Regions from separate parts of the Idiomarina solivarensis genome, predicted to be linked through region 1. Evidence: predicted binding sites of a transcription regulator. Region 1 holds the regulator's gene; each other region holds the start of a gene.

The links. Region 1 encodes sigma-54, which starts transcription at its own class of promoters, with help from an activator protein. Its sites were predicted from a motif close to GTTGGCACGNNNNTNGNNT; they were not measured.
Region 2: the regulator sigma-54 is predicted to act here: its motif matches at 2,113-2,131, upstream of RBK99_RS07480 (manganese efflux pump MntP).
Region 3: the regulator sigma-54 is predicted to act here: its motif matches at 1,698-1,716, upstream of flgA (flagellar basal body P-ring formation chaperone FlgA).

Annotation. Positions count from the first base shown of each region.
Region 1 covers NZ_JAVFHZ010000003.1:63,906-69,377, reverse strand. The annotation lists gene lptB (LPS export ABC transporter ATP-binding protein) at 1-571, shown strand, start outside; gene RBK99_RS06200 (RNA polymerase factor sigma-54) at 593-2,047, shown strand; gene hpf (ribosome hibernation promoting factor) at 2,076-2,363, shown strand; gene ptsN (PTS IIA-like nitrogen regulatory protein PtsN) at 2,367-2,837, shown strand; gene rapZ (RNase adapter RapZ) at 2,828-3,679, shown strand; gene RBK99_RS06180 (HPr family phosphocarrier protein) at 3,672-3,947, shown strand; gene mgtE (magnesium transporter) at 3,950-5,311, shown strand; gene pmbA (metalloprotease PmbA) at 5,321-5,472, opposite strand, start outside.
Region 2 covers NZ_JAVFHZ010000003.1:351,294-356,765, forward strand. The annotation lists gene RBK99_RS07465 (efflux RND transporter periplasmic adaptor subunit) at 1-229, opposite strand, end outside; gene RBK99_RS07470 (TolC family protein) at 233-1,483, opposite strand; gene RBK99_RS07475 (hypothetical protein) at 1,556-1,897, opposite strand; yybP-ykoY riboswitch at 2,023-2,160, shown strand; gene RBK99_RS07480 (manganese efflux pump MntP) at 2,199-2,756, shown strand; gene RBK99_RS07485 (ATP-binding protein) at 2,795-4,180, opposite strand; gene RBK99_RS07490 (response regulator) at 4,177-4,842, opposite strand; gene RBK99_RS07495 (phosphoethanolamine transferase) at 4,823-5,472, opposite strand, start outside.
Region 3 covers NZ_JAVFHZ010000006.1:166,073-171,544, forward strand. The annotation lists gene RBK99_RS11365 (CheR family methyltransferase) at 1-642, opposite strand, end outside; gene RBK99_RS11370 (chemotaxis protein CheV) at 730-1,662, opposite strand; gene flgA (flagellar basal body P-ring formation chaperone FlgA) at 1,826-2,560, shown strand; gene flgM (flagellar biosynthesis anti-sigma factor FlgM) at 2,642-2,965, shown strand; gene flgN (flagellar export chaperone FlgN) at 2,965-3,366, shown strand; gene RBK99_RS11390 (LPP20 family lipoprotein) at 3,424-3,903, shown strand; gene RBK99_RS11395 (flagellar assembly protein FlgT) at 4,000-5,163, shown strand; tRNA gene RBK99_RS11400 (tRNA-Arg) at 5,204-5,277, shown strand; gene RBK99_RS13540 (EAL domain-containing protein) at 5,239-5,472, opposite strand, start outside.

The sequences.
Region 1 (5,472 bases):
AGTGAACAGTGACAAAGGACAAATCTTACTCGACGACAACGATCTCACCCTATTGCCCATGCACGAGCGTGCCCGGCGGGGCATTGGTTATCTGCCGCAGGAAGCTTCCATTTTTCGCAAGCTGACGGTGCGCGATAACTTAATGGCGATTTTAGAGACCCGCAAAGCCTTGTCCGCTAATGAGCGTGAAGAACAGCTGGATGCGTTACTGGAGGAATTCCACATCGGGCACATTGCCAACAGCCTCGGTATGAGCTTATCGGGGGGCGAGCGCCGCCGAGTTGAGATTGCCCGGGCGCTGGCCGCAGAACCTACGTTTATATTGCTGGATGAGCCTTTTGCCGGCGTTGACCCCATTTCCGTCATTGATATCAAAAAGATTGTTGAACATTTAAAGCAACGTGGTATTGGTGTACTAATCACCGATCACAATGTACGGGAAACCTTATCTGTGTGTGAACACGCTTATATCGTCAGTCATGGTGAGCTTATTGCCAGCGGGGATGCAGAAAGTATATTATCGAATCAACAGGTTAAAGACGTTTACCTCGGTGAGCAGTTCACCTTATAACGTGATACCGGGACAGTCATTATGAAGCAAAGTCTGCAGCTAAAAATTGGTCAGCATTTGACCATGACGCCTCAACTTCAACAGGCCATTCGCCTGCTGCAGCTTTCCTCACTCGATCTCCAGGCTGAAATTCAAGAAGCTCTGGACAGTAATCCCTTGCTGGAAGTTGAAGGCGAACATGAAAGCGAAAGCACAGAGCTTCGCAGTCGTGATGAGAGAGACGACAGTCAACGAGATACCTCAGACGTTATAAAAACACAGGAAATGCCAGATGAACTCCCGGTTGACAGTAGCTGGGACGATACCTATTCGAGCCATACTCCCACTAACGGTGCGGCTTCATCGGGCAAGTCATTTGACGGTGACTTTGAGGTCTATCAGGGCGCTACCAGTGAGTCGCTGCAAGATCACTTGCTGTGGCAAATGCAGCTGTCACACTTTTCGGAAGAAGACACCTACATTGCAGAAGCTATCATCGAAGCCATAGATAACAATGGTTACCTGATGGCTGATATTGACGAAATCATTGAGGCTGTGCGATTACCTGACGTCGGTGCCGAAGAAGTCTGCATGGTGCTCAAACGCATCCAACACTTCGATCCTGTCGGCGTCGGAGCCCGCAGTGTCAGCGAATGCCTGGCAATTCAATTGCGTCAGCTAAGCCAGGATAACGACTATAAAGAGATTGCTTTATGCCTGGTCACTGAGCATATGGATCTCCTCGGAAACCGAGACTTCAGAACAATCCAGCGCAAGCTAAAATTATCGGAAGATGACTTGCGCCAGACCATGCGACTCATCCAACAGCTGCACCCTCACCCGGGCGAGCAAATTGCCCAGCAACCGGTGGAATATGTCATCCCCGATGTCGCCGTGACAAAAAAAAATGGCCGCTGGATGGTCGAATTGAATCCTGACAGCGTACCTAAATTAAAAGTGAATGAAGAATACGCTGCGCTGAGCAAAGCGGCGAAGTCCACTGCCGACAGCCAGTACTTAAAAAACCACACGCAAGAAGCTCGTTGGTTTATAAAAAGCCTGGAGAGCAGAAACGAAACCTTACTGAAAGTAGCCAACTGCATAATACAACGTCAGCAAGGTTTTTTTGAACATGGTGAAGAGGCTATGAAGCCAATGGTTCTGAACGATGTTGCTGAAGCAGTGGATATGCATGAAAGTACTATTTCGCGGGTAACAACACAGAAATACCTGCACTGCCCGCGGGGCGTATTCGAACTAAAATACTTTTTCTCCAGCCATGTGAGTACCGAGGCTGGAGGTGAGTGTTCAAGCACAGCAATACGTGCTTTAATTAAGAAGATGGTCGCTGCTGAAAATCGTAGTAAACCATTAAGTGATAGCAAAATTGCTGAACTGATAGCCGAACAAGGTATCCAAGTAGCAAGGAGGACAATTGCGAAGTACCGGGAATCGTTAAACATTCCATCATCGAGTCAACGCAAGAGTCTTTTGTAACTTTGTTAACTGCAAGAAGGAAGACGTTATGCAAATTAATTTGACCGGTCACCACATCGATATTACCGACGCTTTACGTGACTACGTAGACACAAAATTTGCCAAGCTGGAAAGACACTTTGACCATATTACCAATGTTCACGTCATCCTAAATGTTGAAAAAACGATTCAAAAAGCGGAAGCTACGCTGCATGTAAACGGCGGCGAGATTTTCGCTGATGCAAAACACGACGATATGTACGCGGCCATCGACGGTTTAATTAATAAACTGGACCGTCAGGTGATTAAACACAAAGAAAAAATGAAACAACATTAACCCATGCAACTGAGTGAATTGTTAAGCGCCGACTGCACCAAGTGTGCAGTCGAGAGCGCCAGTAAAAAACGACTGCTTGAAACCATTAGTCAAATTGTTGCTCCTAAATTATCAGGCATTACTCGCCATGATATTTTCGAGAGCCTGATAAACCGTGAGCGTTTAGGCAGTACCGGAATTGGACTTGGCATAGCAATTCCCCATGGCCGGTTACCGAACGCTAATCATCCTGTGGCCGTTTTACTAACGCTGGACGAACCAATAGAGTTTGATTCTATTGATAATCAGCCAGTGGACATTATATTCGCTCTGTTAGTACCTGAATCTGAACACGAAAATCATTTACAAACTCTGGCGGCAGTTGCCCGGAGAATGAATGACAAAGATTGCACGCGGGCGCTGCGCCAGGCTGACTCTGATAAAACCTTATATCAATTATTTGTTGGCGAAGGTGAGCAGTCGCCATGCAACTGATTATTGTTAGTGGACGTTCAGGCTCCGGTAAGACCATTGCTTTACGTGTACTCGAAGATCTCGGTTTTTACTGTGTCGATAACTTACCGATAAGCTTATTACCGACACTCGTCCATGCCGTTATAGACCAGTACCAAAAAATAGCCATTAGTATCGATGTTCGTAATTTACCCGAGCACTCTGAAGAGCTGCTGGATTCACTCAATTTCTTGCCAAAAGGTGTCGAACCGGAAATCTTATTTATTGATTCGGACGACAATACCTTACTAAAGCGCTTTGGTGAAACTCGGCGATTACACCCGCTGTCACAAAAAGAGCTGCCTTTACTCGAAGCACTTCAGGCAGAACATAAGATGCTTGAACCTATAATGGAGCGTGCCACCTGGCGGCTGGACAGCAGCGATTTGTCCCTGCACCAATTAAGCGAGCAAGTCACTGAACGCGTACTGGGAAGGGCTGATAAAAAACTGATTATTGTGTTTCAGTCGTTTGGCTTTAAGTACGGTTTACCTAAAGATGCCGATTTTGTCTTTGATGCAAGAATTTTACCCAATCCTCATTGGCAACCAGAACTTAAGCTACTGACAGGTTTAGATACCGACGTGCAGATTTTTTTCCGTCAGCAACCCTTAGTCACTAAGTTCATTTATCAGTTGGAGAACTTTCTGGATACCTGGCTACCGCATTTTCAGCGCAGCAATCGCAGTTACCTCACCATTGCAACCGGCTGTACCGGCGGTCAGCACCGGTCGGTTTATATTTCTCAGCAGCTAGCCGAACGATTCGAGCAAAAGGCAGTGAAAGTTCAAGTCAGACACCGGGAATTAAAGCCGCATGGATAAAGTTTGCAGAAATTTGATCATTCGCAATAAACTGGGGCTGCACGCGCGGGCTGCCACTAAGCTTGCTCAGCTAACGCAAGAATTTGAATCAGAAATAACAGTGCAGCAAGGCGATCAATGCGTTAATGCCGCCAGCGTTATGTGCCTGATGCTGCTAGCCAGCCAACAAGGAAAAGCCGTAGAAGTGTGTGCCGAAGGCAAAGACGCACAAGCGGCCTTAGATGCCGTCAGCACACTATTTGAAGATCGCTTCGAGGAAGACGAATAAACATGATTGCGGAACTCTCTGACAAAGAATACGCCATGCAGCGCATTCAGGAGGTTAACTCCGCGCTGTCTGATGGCATGTTCGTTGCTGCACGCCGTATGCTGCATAATATGCCGGCATGCGATGTGGCACTGCTGTTAGAGTCGTCTCCGCCGAAAAGTCGTACCATTGTCTGGAAGTTGGTTGATGTTGACGAGCATGGCGAAATACTTGAGGAGCTCAACGAAGAGGTTCAGAAAGACATTATTCGCCAGATGGCCCCGGAAAACCTTGCCGCGGCCACTGAGGGCATGGACACCGATGATCTGGCTTACGTTCTGCGGGGCCTGCCTGAGACGGTTTATCAGCAAGTTCTGAACTCAATGGACGAAAGTGACCGCGAGCGTGCTGAAACAGCGCTCTCATACGCTGAGGACAGTGCCGGCGGTATCATGAACACCGATACCATTACTCTGCGGTCGGACGTCACCATTGATGTCGTGCTGCGCTATTTGCGCCTAAAAGGGGAACTTCCCGAAGCCACCGATAAACTCTATGTAGTAGACCGCCATGAAAAGCTGATTGGCGAGATCACTCTGACCCAATTATTGACCATTGACCCGGGTCGCCGCATTGATGAGATCATGTCGACTGATATTACGACGATACCGGTCAATATGGATGAAACTGAAGTCGCCAAGCTTTTTGAACGCCACGACTGGGTCTCTGCGCCCGTTGTTGATAACGAACAACAGCTGGTCGGCCGTATTACCATTGATGACGTGGTTGATATCATTCGCGAAGACGCTCAACACTCCATGTTAAGCATGGCCGGTCTGGAAGACGACGAAGATACCTTTGCGCCCGTATTAAAAAGTACCCGCCGGCGTACCGTTTGGTTGGCGGTAAACTTAGTCACCGCTCTGCTAGCCGCTATGGTCAGTTCTTTGTTTGAAGATATTTTAGCGCAAATGGCGGTGCTGGCTATTCTAAATACCATTGTACCCAGTATGGGCGGTATAGCCGGTAGTCAGACTCTAACGCTGGTTATACGAGGGATGGCACTGGGGCACATAGGCACCAGTAATTCACGATGGTTAATAGGCAAAGAGTTAGCCATAGGGTTCTTAAACGGTATTATTTGGTCAGTGCTCATTGCCGCTGTTGTTGCGCTGTGGAAGCAAGACTGGCTGGTCGGGGGCATTATTGCGTTTGCCATGATGATGAATTTGGTTGCCGCTGCCCTTGCCGGTGCCACCATACCACTGATTCTCAAACGCTTTAATATTGACCCTGCGTTGGCGGGTGGGGTTATCCTCACCACGGTAACTGATGTGGTCGGTATCTTCGCCTTCCTTGGCTCAGCAACCCTACTGCTGTCTTAATTTATCAGTTTAATTACCCGCAATACTCATTTTCTCAAGTAACACCGAACCGGTATGCAGCGCATGCCGCTTGTCGGTGTCGCTACCTATAGCAACGATATTTGCCAGCATGTCTTTTAAGTTGCCGGCAATAGTCACCTCTTCTACCGGGTACTGAATTT
Region 2 (5,472 bases), 290 kb from region 1:
AAACCGGGTATTCAATAACTTGAGTTTGCAAGGTTCGCGTGGTGATATACGCCATGGACAGCTGCTTGCTGGATAGCTCCACGCCTGCACTTTCCTTATGTTCACCTTGCTCGTGTTTGCCTTTTTCCTTGTGGGTATCTTCTTTTTCGTCGTGTCCGTGTTCATCCTGCGCCATAACCGAAAAGCTCAGCGCAAGTGCTATTGCTGCGTATAAAGGTTTTACTGACATCGTTTACTCTCCAATCTCTGCGTTTGTTGGCTGGCTTAACGGCGATAACGTCAGCGCTTTACTGAGTTCGCCCGAACGGTACAACCATTCAATGGCGGCCAACCGATATTGTGTTTGCAGCGCTATCCCTGCAAATTGGCTATCGAGCTGCTGTTGCACAGCGGTGAGGTAGTCTGTGGTGGATAGGTCACCGGCGAGCCAGGACTGTTCAATCACCTGCATCGACTCATCCTGCCGAGATTGAAAGTCTTTTTGCCAGCTTTGCCACTGTTTTTTCACAAAGCGATAATTGTTAAGAGATGATTTCAGTGCTGCTTGCCATTGTTGCCTTAGTGCAATCAAACGTTTTTCTTCAGCAACAGCTTCGCTATTGGCTGCGCGCACCGCATCGCTGTAGTTATTGCGAACCTGTAGTGGAATGCTGAATGATAAGCCAATTACTGTTTCGTTATCGCTCTCGCCCGCTTCGACGCCTACGGTTGGGTTGGCGGAGGTTAACGAGCGTTTCCAGTCGACATCGGCGCGCTTTAATTGCCATTGCAGGTAAGCAGCTTTTAACGCCGGATGTTGTTGCCAGCGAGCCGTTAACGCAGGTTCAACGTTAAATAGCTCCTCATTCACGGAGAGTTGAGCGACATCAATCGTGGTTAGCAGAGCGTTCAACTCTGCTTCAGCGGATTGCAGTTGTTGATAAGCCGCTGCCGTTTGTTGCAGTTGCCGACTTAGTGCGAGTACCGTCAGTTGTTCGTCGACGGCACCTAAGTCACCGGCTTTACGTCGTTCGGCAACCAGGCTTATCGCCTGTTTAACGATTTTCTCTTGCTGCTCGGCCAGTGCGTAACGCTGTTTTGCATCCAGCCATTGCACATAGACATTCAACAGAGTTTTAGCATGCGATGTCGCCGACTGGCGATAAATACTCACTGCCATAGCCGTCATGGCGTCACTCTGACTGGCTCTTGCTTCATTGCGAGTGCTCCAGTCCAGCGTTTGGCTTAGACCAACAGCGTAATTATTGATGTCACCCTCACGCTCTAAGCGTGACGATAAGCTAGGGTTGTACAAAGGCTGACTTAATTGTTTGCCCTGTTGAATGAGTGCTTCAGCCTGCTGTTGAGCTGCTTCAACACTGGGGTGTTGCTGAACAGTTTGTTGCCACTGCTCGGACAGATCCTGTGCATGGGCATAGCTTGAGCTTATTGCCAGGCTGGCGGCAACAAACAAGCGTTTGCTATGTGTCGAAAATGGACCCATAGAGAGACTCCTCGGTCATTTTACTGCGTTAATAATTCGAATTGATCCGCTGCGTTGCAACGTTTAAAACAGTTATGAGGAGATTGGAGGCCGAAATAGCGGTAAAGATAAAGGGTTAGAATAAACTTCAATATAACCAGAGCGAGACGTTTTGAAACGAGGGAGCGCCATAGCTTTTTCTGATTTCATTGCATAAAGATGGAATGAACCGTGGCAGTGACAGCAATGATGACAATCAAAACTGATATCGCCATTAAGAGGAAGCTCCTCCTTATCAATATGAGATTCGTCGTGCTCAAAGCTGAGGTGCTGTTCGGAGGAAGACTGGTGAGACTGGTGCACGTCTGCGACTGCCTGACTAATTTGAGTCAGAACCGCAAACAAAATCACTATGATAAACCCCAGTCTGAACATTATAGCCCTTGGTTTGTAAAGCTATTAAACGATAACGTAATTAATATGGGTTTACAAGAATCTACTTGAGTTCCCAATGTTAGAGGCTGAGCAAAGTTTGTGAAATCTTAGGTTGATTGGTAATATAGCTCATCTTTGGGGAGTAGCCTGTTTCCATAGTTGGAAGCGTTCGTGTCAACATAATTGGCCACATGCCATGGTGCGAACACCTCTCGGTTGGCGAGACCATCGATATATCCATGCTGAAGGTTGGGCGTGTGGGTATATCGTGGACTCAGAATGCACAGCCGGAGATAACTCAATGAACCTAATTGCTCTTCTTTTACTTGCTTTTTCTATGTCAACGGACGCTTTTTCTGCGGCTGTCGGTAAAGGGGCAAGTCTTAACCGTCCTCGTTTTTTCGAAGCACTAAGAATGGGCGTGATTTTCGGGACGATTGAAGCAATAACCCCTGTTATTGGTTGGTTGGTCGGTAAATCAGCAGCCTCTTATGTTGAAGTCTGGGATCATTGGGTAGCCTTCTTTTTATTGCTGGCCCTTGGTTTACATATGGTTTATGAAGGCTTTAGACCCGGCGGAGAAGAGGTAGACAAACCCTCCAGACAATCGTTTTTTAAAGTTTCTCTTACGGCGTTAGGCACCAGCATTGATGCCATGGCAGTTGGTGTAGGCCTGGCCTTTATTGATGTGAATATTTGGCTTGCCGCGGTGCTTATCGGTTTAGCTACAACCCTTATGGTTACTTTGGGAGTGATGTTAGGGCGCTTTGTTGGAGCGGTAATAGGTCATTGGGCAGAAATGTTCGGCGGGATTACTTTAATTGGAGTGGGTTTTTGGATCTTGTTAAGCCACATATAAGAAAAGAGTTTATTAGGATAACGCTATAATTTCACTGTCTAATCTGAATTTGGTAGCTCTATCTGCACTTCAAACCCAGATGGCTGGATATTGTTAAATGATATCTTGCCATGGTGCAATTGTATTATTTTCGAGGTGATGGACAGCCCCAGACCAGAGCCGGCGATATTAGTGTGTTCGCGGAATCGATAAAAACGCTCTCCCATTTGTTCAGTTATTTCGGCGGGCACACCGCTGCCTTGATCTCTTATCTTGATAATAATGCTTGCCGATGTATCAACCGCTTCTATTTGTATAGTGGAGTCTGCCGGTGAAAATTTCATTGCGTTGGATAAGAGGTTGGTCAATGCGCTGACTATTAACGCGTTATTGCACGTTATTTTTATTGTGGGAACACCGATTTGCCATTGGTAGTCCTCGACTTGATTGATGGGTAGGCTATCAATCGCTAAGGAAACCAAGGTTTTAATTTCAATTTCATCAAAGTCGGCAGAATTATCCAAACTATCCAGTCGATTTAAACGCAAGAGTTGATTAACTAAATGCGACATCCGCTCTACGGCATGAAAAATAGCTTTACCGGACTGTTTAGAATCCTCCAGAGATTCAGCATGAATAATATTTTCCGCATGTACCTGAATGGCGCTTAACGGTGTGCGCAATTCATGTGACGCATCAGCAATAAAGCGCTTTTCCCGCTCTGAAAACATCTTAATTTGATGTAATAGTTTATTAATTGCCTGTTTTATCGGGATCAACTCTTTGGGCAGGTCGGACTCAATTGGAGACAGGTTATTTAACGCTCTGGCTCTTAAGTCTAAGGCAAATCTGTTAACGGGTTTCAGTACAAGATAAATAATGAAGAGTATAATTAGGCTGATAGGAACCCACATCAATAATAGCGGGTATAGTTGTTCTGAAGCCAGGTAGCCACTTAGCTCACTGCGTACATCCTGTCGTTGAAAAGTGCGCACCCAGATGCCTTTAGATTCTGAGAAATAACTGTAAATAAACCATGTTTGCGCATCATTCTCTAACGTATGGTAGCCAGCCTCTAAATTTTTAAGTGGTAGTACCCGGAGCTGATTGGTGAAAGCCAACAATTCACCATTGGCACTGTATATATGATAGCCGATTTTTGACTCGTACTTATGGCCGCTAGGGCCCCTCTCATTAGCGGGCTCGTCTTCACCGGTATCATCATAGTTTGATATCGGGATTCTTTTGGGTACTGAGTGAGTTTCCGGGGACGGTGTATAAAATGTTGCTAGCGACTTTGCGGTTTGTGCGAGTTGCGCATCAAAAACTTCATCCAATTCGTGCAGGATATCCCGATAACTGGTCCAGGCTGTAATCGCTAATACCGCAATTACAGCTAAGTTAATGCCAATAACCAATGAGCGGCGAAGCGACCAAAGTTTCATAATGATTCGTCTTTTAATCGATAGCCTAAACCCCGGATGGTGGTTATCAGGCTAGGATCCAGTTTCTTGCGCAAATGGTGAATGTGAACCTCTAACGAATTGCTTTCGTTATCACCATTCCAACCATAACATGCGCTCTCTAGTTGCTCTTTACTCACTATTCTGCCCATATGTAATGCTAATTGTTTAACTAACAACCATTCTAACCGGGTCAAATTGATGACTTTATTGCGGAAACGACATTGTTGTGATGCGATATCAACACTGAGCTCACCGCAGATTATAACATCGTTTAATTGCTGGTTTGCTTTTCGTACCTGAACCCGAATACGGGCTTCTAACTCACGCAGTTCAAATGGCTTTACAACGTAGTCATTGGCTCCCTCATTCAGTGCCAGCACCTTCGTATCAATGTCATCCCAAGCGGTGAGCACGACAATAGGAACTTGTTGGCCTGCCTTGCGGAGCTTTTTGATGAGGGATACCGCATTACCATCGGGTAGGCCGAGATCAAAGATTGCGAGTTCGAATTGGTCGGTTTTGAGAGCACTTTCCGCTTGTGACAGATTCATAGCTAGTTCGACAACATAACCCATACGGTTCAGGCCTTTAATGATACCTTCTGCCAAGGTTTTGTCATCTTCAAGGAGTAGTAGACGCATTCGCATATCTCTCGTTAATCTGCGTTAAATCAAGGTTTGCATTATAAAGTGACGTTTCTACATTAAAGTAACCCAATACAGTATGCGAGAAATTATCATGGCTAATATCGGCATCTGAATTATTTTTCGTCATTTCAAATGTCTTTGTAGGCCAGGTTATCCATGGAATATGACGCTGTTCTTTAGGGGCTAACCAGTTCGGTAAACCATGCAGGTAGATACCGTTATCACCTAGGGACTCACCGTGGTCGGATACATACATCATGCTGCTGTCCAGCTCGTTGTGGCTCCTCAACAACCTAATGACCTGACTGACGAGCCGGTCCGTTATCAATAAGCTGTTGTCGTAGGCATTTATAATTTCGTCTTTTGTGCAGTTCGTTAATTCCCGGCTTTTGCATTCCGGAAAAAATCGTTTGAGTTTTTCTGGTGAACGCTCGTAGTATGCTGGTCCGTGGCTGCCCATTTGGTGAAGTACAATGATTGAATCCTGAGTGATGTTTTGTAACCAGGATTTCAATTCATCAAGCATATCAAAGTCGTAGCAGCCCGTTTCTCCACACCTATTTTCATTCATTACAATGGTATTAATACGGTTACAGACGTCTTTGCACCCGGAGTTATTTTCAA
Region 3 (5,472 bases), on a different contig from region 1:
CTTGCCCAGCAAAGAATAGCTGTCTAATAGATTTAAATGACGAAAGTGAATGAATTGTTTAAGTTCATCTTTTATTTTCATTGAGCCGGCCTTACCGTCAGACTCCGTAAAGAACTTTTTCCGACGTTCTGCAGAAAGTCCGCGGGCAAGCGCAAGACTGTCGTATTCACCAACACTGCACTGCTCCAGAACCTTATTTGAAATGTCGGTCGCGGTGACTTTTATTCCGCCCCGCAAGGCCCCTGCATGTTTTGCTTTATATTCAGAGAAGGTCATTGCAATAGAGTACGGTTCTTGTCCGGAAGAACAGGCAGCCGACCATATTTTCAATGGCCCGGTGTGATTTTTGTATTCAGGAAGAATTCGGTCTCTTAAAATTTCAAACGGATAGGTGTCGCGAAACCACAAGGTTTCATTCGTCGTCATTGCATCAATTACCGACGCACGCAGAGCGCGCTCACTGATCTTCATTGAGCGCTTAACAAGTTCCGACAACGAGTCGACGTTAAACCGGCCCATTAAAGGACTGAGACGACTCTTGACTAGATACAGTTTGCTCTCACCCAACACGATACCGCACTGGTGCTCAAGAAACTGACGAAACTCTTGATATTCCGATAAACTTAGTTCGCGATTCAACACGTTATATAAACAACTTCCGTTTCAGTTTTATTCGCTTCGTAGCCTGACATTTACGTCAGGTTCGATATATCACCTGATGCAATAGCATCAGGCTACAGCAGTATTAAGCCATTTTTGAACGGCTGTCGCCAGCTCATCCGGATGAAATTTTGCAATAAAATCATCAGCCCCGACTTTCTTCACCATAGCCTGATTAAACACACCACTCAATGATGTATGCAAAATAACGTGTATATCACGCAAATTGGGATCAGCTTTTAACTCTGCTGTTAAGGTATAACCGTCCATGACTGGCATCTCAACATCCGAAACCAGCACCGGCACATGCGGATGAACCAGCCCGCCAACCTCTTTAGATTTCTCTTTTAAGTAATCTAACGCTTCTTTGCCGTTCTTTTTAACTTCCAGCGTAATGCCTAACGACTGCAACGCACGTTTAATTTGGTTGCGGGCAACCGAGGAATCATCAGTGATTAAAATGGTTAGGTCTTCCTTAGCAACATTAATCGGGGCGTTAGCCACTTCTTCGCTAACGTCCATATTGGTGGGCATAATGTCCGCCAAAATTCGCTCGACATCGATAATTTCGACCAATTCATTTTCAATTTGTGTAACAGCCGTCAAGTAAGCTCCGCGTCCGGTTCCTTTTGGCGGTGGCATAACATCTTCCCAATTAATGTTCATAATGCGATCAACCCCGCCCACCAGAAAGCCTTGAATGGTACGGTTATATTCCGAAATAATCACAAAACGGTTCTCAGTGCCCACCAATTCAGGGCCACCTGTTGCCATGCTTAAATCGATGACGGAAATGGCCTGACCGCGAATATGAGCAACGCCGCGAACCAAGGGGTTCCGATGAGGCATAGCGGTGAGTTTAGGGCAAGGCAGTACCTCTCGCACTTTAAATACGTTAATGCCAAACCGCTGTTTGCCATTGAGGTTAAACATTAAGAGTTCCAGCCGGTTTTGACCAACCATTTGCGTGCGCTGATTCACTGAATCAAGAATACTAGCCATTGTTCACTCCTGTAATGTGGCAGGCTATTTTTTACTTCGGCACGGTATTTGCTTTACACCAGCAATAACCATACGAAACCATCGAACTGCCGAACTTTTGACGTTATACCGTTTTTTTCGGCACTCGACCAGATAACCTTAACGGATAACATCAGGATCTTTTATGATAGTACGTAAATCGCTGCTGATCAGTTCGCTTTTTTTCGTAACGAGTGCTTTCTGCGCTATTGGCCCTGTTCAGGCGAATACCACAGCCGACAACAGCGCTAATTTACATTTTAACTATAAAGCGTTACAGGACATGGCTCATAATTACATCGAACAACGGGTGTCGGCACCTGACAATGGTCGCGTTGAAATTGTTGCCGACAACCTGGATCCACGCATGACCCCGAAAGTGTGTGCTGAGCAACCTAAGGTCAGCCTGGCAAGTAATACCGCACTTGATAGTTACACCACCGTTGAGATCGAATGCGCCACAGTCCCAACCTGGAGAACTTACGTTCCGGTGCGAGTTTACCACTATAAGAATGTTGTAACAGCCGCCTCGCCCCTGGCTCCAGGACAAGTCATCAGCGAGGGCGATCTGGCTTTTGCTGAAATCGACCTTAACCGTGTACGCTCTAATGTTTTCACCGATATGACAGCACTCGTTGGCGCCAGAATAAAAAGGCGGGTTTCAGCAGGGCAAGCCATCAATGCCAGCGACACATGCCTTGTATGTGAAGGACAAAGCGTTACAATAGTCGCTCAGGATAAAACATTACGAATTACTGCCGCGGGAAGAGCGTTAGCTGACGGTTTAAAAGGTGAGTCAGTTGTTGTTGAAAATGTACGTTCGAACAAATCGGTACAAGCCGTTGTCACAGGACTCAATGAAGTGACTGTTAATTTATAAAATTGTTGATATTTTTATTTAAGTTTTTTCGAACGTGGTCGATAAGTGACTGAGACCGTCTATCTAGCGAGGCTAAAAACAATGCCAATTAATATTAATAATGCTGGGCTGAAAAACGCCAACATTGACAACAAATCCGGTAACCGCCAGGTACAGAATGACTCTCAGGGAAAGCCTGCTTCTGTATCTCAAAAAGGTGGTGAAGCGGTTTCTCTGACCAGCGAGGCGAAAAGCCTTGGTGGGCTGCAAGAGAAAGCCATGAGCAGCAGTGGAATCGACCAAGCGAAAGTCGATAAAATTAAAACCGCTATTGAAAGCGGCTCATACAAAATCAATGTTGAGCAGCTGGCGGATAAACTCGCTCAGTTTGAGTCCGATTTATTCGGTAACGGCAGTAACGAGTAATGGCAGTCTTGGCCCCTGTCAACGAGCTTTTACAGGAACTGGCCGAGTCACTGGATACTCTTGCGTTGTTACAGCAACGTGAGCTTAATGCTATGGTCGATCGCCAGCACGCGGATATGAACGCCTTGACTCTCGAGAAAGAGAACGCTCTTAAACGCGTTACTGAACTTGATCAGCAACTTGCCTCGCACCCGGACAAAGAGCAATTAAAAGACGATCCAAACCTGGCCGAGGCGGTCTCCTCTATTAAGGCATCATTAGCTGAAACTCAACAGCAAAGCCAGGTCAATGAACGAGTCGTTCAGTCAACGCTAAATAACATTGAACAGCTAAAGCAAACCATTTTGCAGTCTGCCAGAAAAGACACCCTCACCTACAACAGTAAAGGTAAAATTCGTTAAAGATTTTGCCATTTCTGCCGCTATAACGTTAAGTACTTTGATCCAGCAGAGGTCGTTATGGCTAAGCTTCAATTTTCATTCGTTTTACTCTCCGCTACGCTACTGCTAAGCGGTTGCAGTGCATACAACAACGTTGTTTATGATCAGAAGCATGTGGAATGGGAAACCCGTACTCCAGATGAATTTCCGGTCATTAATGCAGTAGGCTATGCTCCAATAGCAACTCAACAAGGTGCCAGTTCACAGCTAAAAGACTTAAACGCCATGCGCGCATCGAAACTTGCCGCTTACCGTGAACTAGCAGAACAAGTTTACGGACAGCGTATAGCAGGTGGCAGCTCCGTAGAAGACTGGGTATTAAAGCAAGACAGCTTTCAAGCCTCAGTTGACGGTGTTATTCGCGGTGCTGAAGTAGTAAAAACTTATACCGTTGGCGACTATTATGCCACCGAGCTGCGGTTAGATTTTGAAAAAGTACATCGCTTGTATCAAAGCACCAACCGTCAACAACGAGTAAAACGTGTGGTTTACTATTAGACCGTACTAGCCGCAAATAAGGTGGCAGGATTTTTGCAAGTATCAACCTCAACAGTAATGAAATGACGAAAAACCGACACTGAGGTGCCTAACACCATGAACTGGAAAATCCTGCTGCTGATGACCTCTGTTTTCTTTGTTGCTATGCCAAGCGAGGCGCGTTGGGTTGAAGCTCAGGGGACTGCTCGCATTATTAACGGCGATATCGACACAGCACGCCAAAAAGCAATCGAAAATGCGCTTCAGCAAGCTCTGCTTGCCTCTGGTGGTAATATCTCCAGCATTCAACAAGTCGTTGATGGCGTACTTCAAAATACACAAACTCAATGGACCAGCCAGGGTAATGTCGATCAAGTCACCATTGTTCGTGAAGAAGTCCGGGACGATCGTGTCATTGTCAGGTTAAGAGCGGATATTTGGAACCGCGAAGGCGACTGTGCCCGCAGCAGTTATAAAAACTCGGTTACTGTTGTCCCCTTTGAACTACGCGACCGTAGTCATGGCACTTGGGGGCAAATATGGGATATTGGTGAAGTGGCCGCTGAACGTTTAGCGCGCGAGTTAGGCGGTGTTGGCAGCCAATTACACATTACGCATACGCTTCAGCGTCATGCGGGCCTTGAGCAAGCGCTCAGCGCGCTGAACCTGGAAGAACTAGGTCGTATGGCCCGTAGCCTGGGTTTGGTAAACGACAGTCAGTTCATCATTTTCGGCATGTTCGACGACCTCGCTATGATGGACACCAGTTCTAACTGGTTGTGGCCCAGTGACCCTAACCGCCACTATGCATTAACGCTCTACCTGCTCGATGCAACAACAGGACAGTTAGTCACCCGCGCCCGGGTTGAAGACACCCAACCCTGGACGTTTGACCGCACGGTTGACGTAGATGTTGCCGCAGCAAAGTTTTGGAATCAGCCTTTCGGAGCTGCGCTAGACAGTGGCTTGAGGGACTTAGCGGCGGGTGTTAAAAAACAAGTAATCTGCAAACCTGTGCGCGCCAGAATCATTGAAGTAGATGCAAAAACCGTTCTGTTTAACTTAGGTGAAAAGCACGGCGTTAGCCTGGGGGATAAGCTCAAGATTGTTCAACCTACTCACTTTACGGATGATCAGGGTCGTTTCCGTCTAAAATGGCAGGTCAGTGAATTTGAGGTGGAAGTATCCCAGGTGCAGCAGTCTACCGCTATCGCAGAACTGACCAAAGGCAATATGCTGCACAACGTTCAGGTGAGCGACTGGGTAGTGCCAATTAACTAAGGGTGAAACCCGCGTCAGCTTCTGGCATAATCGCGGGCACGTCCTCGTAGCTCAGTTGGATAGAGCATTCGCCTCCTAAGTGAAAGGTCGCAGGTTCGACTCCTGCCGGGGACGCATACTGTTTCTTACAGTTTGTCTTAACACTTCATCATCCCAGGGTTTATCCAAAAATCGGTACACTTCGCTTTCATTAATGGCCTGCGTCAAATTGTCTTCATTGCGGTAAGCCGTTAGTACGATACGAGCGGTATTCGGGTACATGGAGCGTACGTTGGACAAAAACTCTAGCCCTTGCATATTGCGCATTCG